Regions from separate parts of the Leuconostoc sp. XM4 genome, predicted to be linked through region 3. Evidence: riboswitches for the same ligand, from Rfam matches in the RefSeq annotation. Region 3 holds a riboswitch; each other region holds the start of a gene.
What was found. A riboswitch is a leader RNA that binds a small molecule or an ion and turns the genes downstream of it on or off. The one in region 3 is predicted to bind thiamine pyrophosphate.

Region 1: another riboswitch for thiamine pyrophosphate. It lies ahead of RHP64_RS04610 (solute carrier family 23 protein); the one in region 3 lies ahead of RHP64_RS03785 (ECF transporter S component).
Region 2: another riboswitch for thiamine pyrophosphate. It lies ahead of RHP64_RS04890 (acetylornithine deacetylase); the one in region 3 lies ahead of RHP64_RS03785 (ECF transporter S component).

The regions. Positions count from the first base shown of each region.
Region 1 covers NZ_CP134507.1:921,966-925,251, reverse strand. The annotation lists gene RHP64_RS04615 (LuxE/PaaK family acyltransferase) at 1-663, opposite strand, end outside; gene RHP64_RS04610 (solute carrier family 23 protein) at 656-1,942, opposite strand; TPP riboswitch at 2,021-2,120, opposite strand; TPP riboswitch at 2,203-2,292, opposite strand; gene celB (PTS cellobiose transporter subunit IIC) at 2,468-3,286, opposite strand, start outside.
Region 2 covers NZ_CP134507.1:974,675-977,960, forward strand. The annotation lists gene RHP64_RS04880 (NAD(P)-binding oxidoreductase) at 1-327, opposite strand, end outside; gene RHP64_RS04885 (DUF6622 family protein) at 785-1,297, shown strand; TPP riboswitch at 1,441-1,529, shown strand; gene RHP64_RS04890 (acetylornithine deacetylase) at 1,618-2,883, shown strand; gene tenA (thiaminase II) at 2,886-3,286, shown strand, end outside.
Region 3 covers NZ_CP134507.1:738,006-741,291, reverse strand. The annotation lists gene RHP64_RS03795 (Nif3-like dinuclear metal center hexameric protein) at 1-582, opposite strand, end outside; gene RHP64_RS03790 (tRNA (adenine(22)-N(1))-methyltransferase) at 579-1,268, opposite strand; TPP riboswitch at 1,520-1,609, shown strand; gene RHP64_RS03785 (ECF transporter S component) at 1,889-2,470, shown strand; gene RHP64_RS03780 (thiamine-binding protein) at 2,467-2,760, shown strand; gene RHP64_RS03775 (ATP-binding cassette domain-containing protein) at 2,791-3,286, shown strand, end outside.

The DNA.
Region 1 (3,286 bases), 180 kb from region 3:
CAGATTAAAGGATTGATGATGTTGCTGTAAGTATGCCAATAGATGAACATAAGAAAACGAAGCACCCAAAAGTAATATGGACTCATGATTTTTTTCTGCTTCTTGAAGAGCAACGATTAGTTCCGAATAGTTTAGTTGGTTATTTTCAAAAAAGATATGGCTATTTTCAGTACCAAATTCTCGTATAGCGGTTGATATATAGCGAGATAAAGAAGAGTTAGGGTTATCTGCCATACCCGGAAACAAAGAAAGTATTCTAATTTTATCCGTATTAGGCAAAACGTTTTTCTTGAATCCTGCCCGCATAGATTCTTCCCAAATATTTAAATTCGAGATATAATGTTTGCTTCTATGATTAATATTTGTTGTGCCACTCGAATAAAAAACATCCGCAGCTTGATTAATATCTTCGGTTGACAGAATTAATTCTTTGTACGCTTGAATCGGAATTAGCGGAACCTCGCGCCAGTTTTTTACGGTCAAGAGGTTTTTATGTCGTAATTGGGCAAATTTTTTATATGGTAAATTGTTTTGAAATTGATAAGCAAAAATGCGCATAGCTAGCTGATTGAAGTCCGATTCATATCGCTCTGTTTGATGATCCTTGTATTTATTAATGAAAGTTAAAATGTCGCTTTGAATTTTTTTAGATTTTTCAATCATGAGATCCTCTTATATTTTTTATCATTCGTGGTAAGTTAACCAAGGCAAACTGTAAGATGATGGCAGACAACGCACCGACTAATATGCTATTAGATAATAATTCACCTGTAACACCTGACCAGCCGGTTGCATAGTTGGGCAGAGCAATCGCTAGTATGATAGACAATCCAATAATCATGTTATTTTCATTGTTGTCAGGCGCTCTTTTCAAAATGTTGAATCCAGTCAGAATTAAAGTTGTTGCTGCGGGCAAAAATATGCCCCCAATCACTGGACTAGGCGTTATTGCCAAAAACGCACCAATTTTAGGAACAAAACCTAGTACGACAAACAAAATTCCTGCAATAATTACTGGTATTCTCGAAACATTACCAGTTAAGTTTAAAATCCCTACATTCTGCGCAAAAGCAGTTGTTGGAAAGGCTCCGAACAAGGATGAAAACATTGATCCCGCAGATTCGCCAATTAGACCATTTTGAATGCGCCTTGGTGAAATATTTTCTTTTAAAGTATCGCCAGCTGCCTGATAGACACCTAAAGCCTCTACCACTGCAACCACATAGGCAACAAAGAATGTCAAAAACATGACCCAATTAAACTTTAGCGATCCATAAGGCAATAAATGAGGCATGCCAAACCATGATTTTGTTGATAATACGCTGTAATCTACGACACCTAACGAAACTGCTAGAATATCACCAACAATTAGCGCGATTAAAAAGGAAAAACGCTTCCAAAATCCCTTACCAAATATCGACAATAGAATGACAATAGTTGCTGTAGTAACAGACAAAATAAGTGTTGTTGGTGAAGAGAAACCTTTATCACCTGGATAACCACCTAAGAATTCAGATAGTGTGAATCCAGATAAAGAAATACCAACCAAAAATATTAGTGTTCCGGTAATTGCTGGTGTCAATAATTTGATTAGTTTATTGATAAGTCCTGTAACGGACAATAAAAATACAATGAGTGCACTCAGTAAAATTGAACCACTCGCCGTTGCTAACTGACCAGCTTTACCAGCATTAATCATTAACGCGTCAAAAGCAGCTGACGGCCCTTGAACAATAGGCAGCTTCGCTAATTTTGTTGCCTGTGTAAGCGTGACTAATCCTGAAACAATAAAAATCGTGTTCACAAGATTAGTTGATAAGTTCAGTGAGAGCCCTGCGGCAGCGGCAACATAAATTGGATCTAACCATACGTTAGAAACAAACACGTGCTGTATTCCAGCTAGGCCATGATCCATGATTCGATTATGTTTTGGTGTCATCATAATTAAATTCCTTTTCCAATAAAAAAAGTGCCCTTAAATACATAAAAAAGGACACTTTTGACAACAGTACATGTCGTTATCAAATATTGGTCACTTTCCTACGCTAGTATTAACTAGATCAGGTTCAAAGGGACCGATATACATCATCTCAGTCTTTGCGACGCCCCTAGTGATTATTATTCATTTTTCAAAAAAATCCTCTCAACAAGTCATTTTATGCAATAAAAAAACATTTTTCTCACCTAGAGAAAAATGCTACGTTAAAAAATGTAGCACTTTCCTACGCTGATGTTAATCAGTTCAGGTTCGAAGGGTTCTTCTCAGCCATTTTGGCGCCCCTAGCACAAGCATTATTGTATCATAAATTTTCTATTAAATGTAAGTAATTCATTCTATTTTTCACATAAGTTTGTCATTAAGTGATATCCTTACTGATGAAATTTACCTTTCACAAATCAGCCAGTCGAGTATATAAAAAATACCAGTCTGTTACTAAACACAGACCAGTATTTTGATGCCTCGTCATTAAGGCTGTACTTGTGTTTTCCCCTGCTCATCATTGTACAACTTAGTATCATATATTTTGATAAATGGTAAGTAAATAATGAAAGCTATTACAACACAGATTATTGCTAAGACTGCTGCTTTCCAATCAACGGTACTAATAAATGCACCGATTCCGGCTGGGGATGGCCATGGTGCTTGAATAACAATTGGCCGAATGATATGGAAGTTAATGGCTGCATAAGCAACGGAAGCTGTTGCCATTGGTGCCAAGAAAAATGGAATAGCTAGATAAGGATTATAAACAATTGGTAATCCAAATATTAACGGCTCGTTAATATTAAAAAGTGATGGTACGATTGAAGCTCGGCCTAAAACTTTTAGTTGTTCGGAACGTGCTAGTAAAGTAATAAATATGCATAATCCAAGTGTCGCACCAGAGCCACCTAAGATAGCAAAGGCATTATTAAATTCTCCAGCAAACGGTATGTTAGCCCCATTTGAATTTGCTACCATATTTGCTAAGAAGATAGGCGTAATAAATGCGGAAATAATGTTAGCGCCATGAATACCAACAATCCACAAGGCATGAATCAAGAACTCAATCACCATAATTCCTAGCCAGGTGCTAGTCATGCTTGTAACGAAGCTAAATGGTATTGCAATCATTTTGAAAATGTCAGTACCGAGTAACACTAAGGAACCATTAATACCCAGTACAACAAAAGCAATAACGAAAGTTGGAATCAATGCCGTAAATGATCTTGATACACCTTCCGGTACAGCATCCGGCATTTTAATCGTCCAGTTATGTTTCACACAGAATGAATACAACCAAAC
Region 2 (3,286 bases), 240 kb from region 3:
TGAATATGCTGAGCTCAGCATGATATATCTAGAAACACCATTCGATTCAGCTATATTCATTGACTTGACTGCACCAAAAGCATCTGTTTGTAACAAGTCTTTATTGCGCGATCCGGCTACAAAATAAATTGCGTCAATGTCTTCAACTTTTTGAGATAAGGTTTCAATATCATCATGTAAATCAAAATTGATCGCAGTGATATTTTTGTGTTTCATTGTCCTTTCGGGGTTTCGTGATCCAGCTATGATTTCGTGATGTTGATTAATCAGGTGCTTGATTAACTCTTGACCAACACGACCATTAGCACCAATAACAAATATTTTCATTTTTTATTTCCTCAAATTAGGCTCATTTTTGAACATACCTTACTATATGTGAGTTTAACATAATTTATATTTTTGTGTTGCTAAGCACTTTCATTTAGAAAATGAATAACTGGCTTAAGAATTAAATACGGTGTTCACTTTTGAAAGAACGATAAAAAGATTTTGTGAATGATTTTTGAGGACGAGACAATTGTATAATCCTTTGACTTTCCCCTCCAGATAGATGATGATTTTTTCCCTTACATATAAATGGTCACCACTTACATTTACACACTGACCCGTCGTCAAGTATTTTTACCTCTTGTCGTAATTCTTATCTCAACAGTTATATTTTTCAGTATGATATTGAGTGTTGAAAGATATTTCTAATGTAGAAATTTTGTTGATCCGGTTTGTTTGTTGTGTAAATTGTCATTTCACACTAACCAAAATTTATGTAAAGAAGGGAAGTATCATCATGGCTGATATACTAAAATTTATTTTCGAAATCATTAACAACACACCGTTCTGGGTATGGGTTGTTTTAATTATACTAATTAAACGAGGTACGTCATTAATAAATGACAGTCCTGCTTCTATTGGAAGATCAATCATAATGCCTTTTATTTTCGTTATTTGGGGTCTAAATACAGTAGTAAACAAATTTGCTTCTCCAAATACTTTGCTGAGTTTTTACCTGGTGGCATTGATTTTAGGATTTTTGTTCAGTTACTTACTTTATATGCGACGATCTTTTTATGTTGAAGATGGCCAATTAATTCAGGAGGGTAGTACCTTACCTTTAGTTATTATGCTAACCAATTTTCTAGTAAAATATATTCTAAACGTTATTCTCGCTATCCATCCAGTACTTTACACTCAGATGAATTTCAACATTTTTTATGGTATTGTTTCTGGGTTCACAGTTGGATTATTCTTTGGCGGCATTTATAAAACGCTTACGGCAAAGAAACAATTTTTGAAGTCATAGTGAAAGGAGATATTCCAGTTCCCAAGATCATGCTCAATTACACCATCGTAACCGTAAAACATAAACAAAGGTTCATGTAAGTAATTACGCGTGTCTTTTGACAGAGGTTTCAAAATAAGATATACTCGGTTAATAATTGAATAGTAAATAACTAGGGGCGCCAATTGGCTGAGAAGAACCCTTTGAACCTGAGATGGATAATGCCAGCGGAGGAAAGTGAATTGTGTGATGCAACAGTAACTTGTTAGCAATACATATTTAAAGCAATTTTTGAGCACTTTTGTCCGCTGACAAAAGTGCTTTTTTTGTGGAGGTAAAGCATGGATTTAACAAAAGTTACTCAACAAATTGCGTCGCAGCAAGATGATTTATTAGAATTGGTAAAGCAGTTGGTTGCTTTTGAGACCCCAGCGCCACCAGCGCGTAACACACGTGAGGCTCAAAATTTTGTTGCTGACTACTTACGGCCTTTAGGATTTGATATTGATCAATGGGCATTATATGACAACGATGACATTGTGGTTGGAACCAAAAACGGTGATTCGACATATCAGAGCTTGATTATTAATGGACATATTGACGTTGCCTCGTTAAACCCTGATGAGCAATGGTCTTTTTCACCTTTTGAGACTGTTATTCAGGATGATCGATTAATTGGTCGTGGTGTATCAGATATGAAGGGTGGACTAGCAGCGGCATTGTTCGCCTTAAAAACTTTACATGACCAAAACATTTCTTTACCAGGGAAAGTATTATTTGAATCCGTTATTGGTGAGGAAGTTGGTGAAGCTGGCACAAAATCAACCATTGATCATGGTTATACAGCAGACTTTGCACTCGTAACAGACTCAAGTGACTTAGAGGTTCAAGGGCAAGGCGGTGTTATCACGGGATGGATAACAATTAAAAGTGATCAAACGTATCACGATGGCTTACGTCGTAAAATGATTCATGCTGGTGGTGGTTTGCGAGCAGCAAGCGCTATTGAGAAGATGGCCAAGATAATTATTGGTTTACAAGAGCTAGAACGTGACTGGGCAATAAATAAGGTGTACCCAGGGTTTCCTGCTGGTACAAATACGATTAATCCAGCAGTGATTGAGGGTGGACGACATGCAGCCTTCGTAGCAGATGAAGCGCGTTTATGGATAACAGTCCATTTTTATCCCAATGAAACCTATCAATCTGTCACTAAAGAAATTGAATCCTTTGTAACTCGTTTAGCGCAAGCCGATCCATGGTTACAAAATCACTTACCTATTTTTGAATGGGGTGGGACTTCTATGATTGAAGATCGAGGTGAAATTTTCCCAGCACTAGAAATAGATGAAAACCACGCTGCAGTTCAATCACTATTAAAGTCACACCAGATTACATTTGGAACTAGGACTAACATCTCTTTTTCGACCAGTGTCACTGATGGTGGCTGGTTTGGTGATGCGCACATTCCGGCTGCCATTTATGGTCCGGGTGATTTAAATAATGCGCATGCTGTTGATGAAAGCATTTCAATTGAGCGTTTGGTGCGGTACAGTCAATCTTTAGCACATTTTATTGCGGAGTGGACACATACTAAAAAGGAGTAATAATGGTATTTAGTCAAGAAATTCTTACAGAACTTAGCGATGTTTGGCAAGCTAATTTAAAACATCCATTTGTTCAAGAAATTGGTGAGGGTACTTTACCCGTGGAGAAATTTAAATATTATATGATACAAGATTATGTTTATCTTATTCATTATGCCAAGATATTTGCTCTAGGTGCGCTTAAAAGTACAGACCTAGAGAGCATGACGCAATTTTCAACGATTCTTCATTCAACCTTAACGGATGAAATGGCGCTTCATCGGCAATATGCTGCCCAATTTAACATTAGTGAGGAAACTTTGGCATCAGCACAGCCAGCCCCAACAACTTTGGCGTATACAAATTATTTATTGTCAGTTTCTCAAACTGGCGGACAAGCAGAACTCTTGGCAGCATTGTTGCC
Region 3 (3,286 bases):
TGCTTGTTGCGCAACCCGCCACCAACGGCCACCATCTCCACCTAGCACAGCGATCTTTTGAATTGGCTTTGTCACATCGTTAGCAATAACACGCACTGCTTGAACATGAAACAAATCACGAATTTTCACAGCGTATTCTTGTACAGAAATTGGTTGCTCTAATTGTCCGATCCTGCCAAGACCAGTTTTCTTATCTACATTTGGTACTAAAGGCACTACATCTTGAATGCCAAGTGCTTCGGCCAACCAATCATTCATGCCACCTTGTGCACTGTCCATATTAGTATGTGAAGCATAAACAACGATATGGTGTTGAATCAAATCTGCATACATTCGATTTTGAGGCTGTGATAAGTCTAGACTTTTCGCCGGGAAGAACATGACCTCATGGTGTGCCCATATAAAATCGACCTGATTATCGATTGCTTCTTGAACTACTTCTGGACGAACATCAAGGGCTGTCATTACTCGATGTACAGGCTGCTTAGGATCACCAATTTGCAGTCCCGTGGGGTCACCCTCCTCAGCTAATTGTTTCGGCGCAAAAAGTTCAATCTTGTCAATTAACTCTTGTGCAATCACTTGATAACCTCCTGAATTTGCTGATATTTTTTTTTCCAATCTTGATAAATGGGTGAATCAGCTTTTCCAGCAAATTCAAGATTTTCAAAAATTGTGTCGATACGATCCAATTCTTTCTGCCATTTAGCAACAAAAACTGACGTTTTTCTCTTTCGCAAGACAGGACCAAATTTTTTATCGAGGCTTGATAAACTTTGGGTGCCCTTTGTTGCAATCATAATTTCATAAAAGTGGTTATCCTCTTGTTCAATAACCTCGTCGTTAATTTTATACTGATGGTTGTTTAGCCATGTTCGCACAATGTGCTCATCAGTATTAGGTTGTAGTATAAGCGTTTCAAAACGTTTTGCTCTTGAAAATCCCGCTTCTAATATATCTGTAATTAAGACACCACCCACACCAGCGATTGTGACCGTGTCAATATGATCCTCATCTTTAATTGCCGCTAATCCATTCGCCAATCTCGCCTCAAGTTGTGTGGTTAACGCTCTTCGAACAATTTCGTGCTGCGCATTTTCGTAAGGTCCTTTAGCAACCTCACCAGCAATCGCAAACGATATTTTGTTATTGATTAATAGATTAGCAGGTAAATAGGCGTGATCAGAGCCAATATCGGCTACCCTTGCGCCTTTGGGTACAAATGAAGCCACAGCTGCAAGCCGTGGTGAAAGATGAATACTGTCCATTTTCTATCCTTAGAGTTGTTTTTTTTACTCATTTTAGTATAACAAATAAGTCAATATCTCGCTGATATCATGTACTTTTAATTAATAAAGACCACAAGTTACATCATACTCAAATTTCATAATTAAAAACATTAGAATGTTAGAAAATATAACATGATTTTGGGATTAAATTCTATTGCATACGAATAGTTTGCACGATAATTTGTCTTGTGTTACACTCTAGGCGTGAGCTTTTCACAAATAACTGAAAACACCAAAATCTGGGGTGCCGTCGCGCTGAGATAAAACCCATCACACCTGATCTAGTTAATACTAGCGTAGGGAGATTTACTTGAAAATGTATTAATGAACTGACATATCTTGACGGTACTATGTTTTGTAACGTTATCACTATAATATATGATGATGAAATAACACAAGTTTGTTAAGTAGCGTTTCTGCATTGAGATCATGACCACAATTTTTCAAGCCAGTCTTCCTTGTGAAGTCTGGCTTTTTCTAATTACACCCGATTTTGCGGTGATTTCGGTTACATCAATTATTAACCAATAAGTCATGTAAGCAGTTGTATAGCTCATGCACCTATTGGTTAATATCGGAAATTTTAGGAGGTTTTGCAAATGTCTGCAAACAAATGGTCACTTCGCGATGTTATCTTCATCGCACTAATCGGTGTTTTTTTTGGATTTATATTTTGGGCTTGGGCATTTGGTTATAATGTCATCGCTGCCTTTTTAACACCATTTGGATTAAGCGCATATGCTAATGATGCAACATTGGGTCCTTGGCTAATGGCTGGTCCGATGGCTGGGTTCATCTTACGTCGTCCTGGCGCATCAATTATAGGTGAAACACTTGGCGGCACAATTGAAATGGTGTTTGGCTCTCAATGGGGTGTCATGAACGTTGTTTCTGCATTAATTCAAGGGTTTGGTACCGAACTTGGATTTGCTGTATTTGGCTACCGTCGTTGGGACAAAACGAGTTTGTCAATGTCTGTTATCACAGTTACCATTGTGACGTTTATTTGGGACCTGTTCCGTAATGGTTATGCTGACTACTCATTTGGTTTGTTGATTGGATTATTTATTACTCGCCTCATTTCAGCAGCTATTTTTGCAGGAGTTATCGTTTACTTCACACAAAAATTAGTTGCTAAATCAGGTATCCTAGAGGTCAATAAAAACGAGGTGGTCTCATGATATCAAGTATTGCGGTCCAAGTATTGCCGATGACAGCTGACACAGAAGAAGTCATTCGCATAGTTGATCATGTGATTGCTTATATTGACAAGAGTGGTGTCAACTATCAGGTAGGTGCTTTCGAATCAACTCTCGAAGGTGATTACGATCAACTAATGGATATTTTAAAAAATTTGCCCAAGGTTGCAGCAGAAATTAGTGACATCCCTGTCATGGTATACAGCAAAATAAACATGGCTACAGATTCTGATGTTTTAACCATTGCAAAGAAAACAGATAAATATAAATAAGCGGAATTTCCGCGTACATAGGGAATTATTATGGTTACTCATTTAAAACATATCAGTTTGTCATATGGCAATACAAAAATACTTGATGATACCACCATGTCAATATCTCACAATAGTTTTAACCTGCTAATTGGTCCCTCTGGCTCTGGAAAATCAACCCTTCTCCGAATATTTGCAGGATTATATCCGCAACTAAAAGGTGAAGTACTTGTTAATGATCAAGCAGTTACCACATTACCGGCTAACGAGAAAACCAAAGTCGTCGGTTTTTTATTTCAAGATCCAGACACCCAATTTGTTATGAAAACACCACTGGATGAATTGGTTTTCACTTTAGAAAACTTGCAAGTTCATCCTTCTGATATCAAGCAACGTGCAACGCACGCTTTAGAATTTGTTGGTATTTCAGACTTAACTCATCAAGACATTGACACCTTATCAGGTGGTGAAAAACAAAAAGTTGCATTGGCTATCATTGTTGCAATGCAAAGTGATTTCTTATTATTAGACGAACCTTTTGCAAATA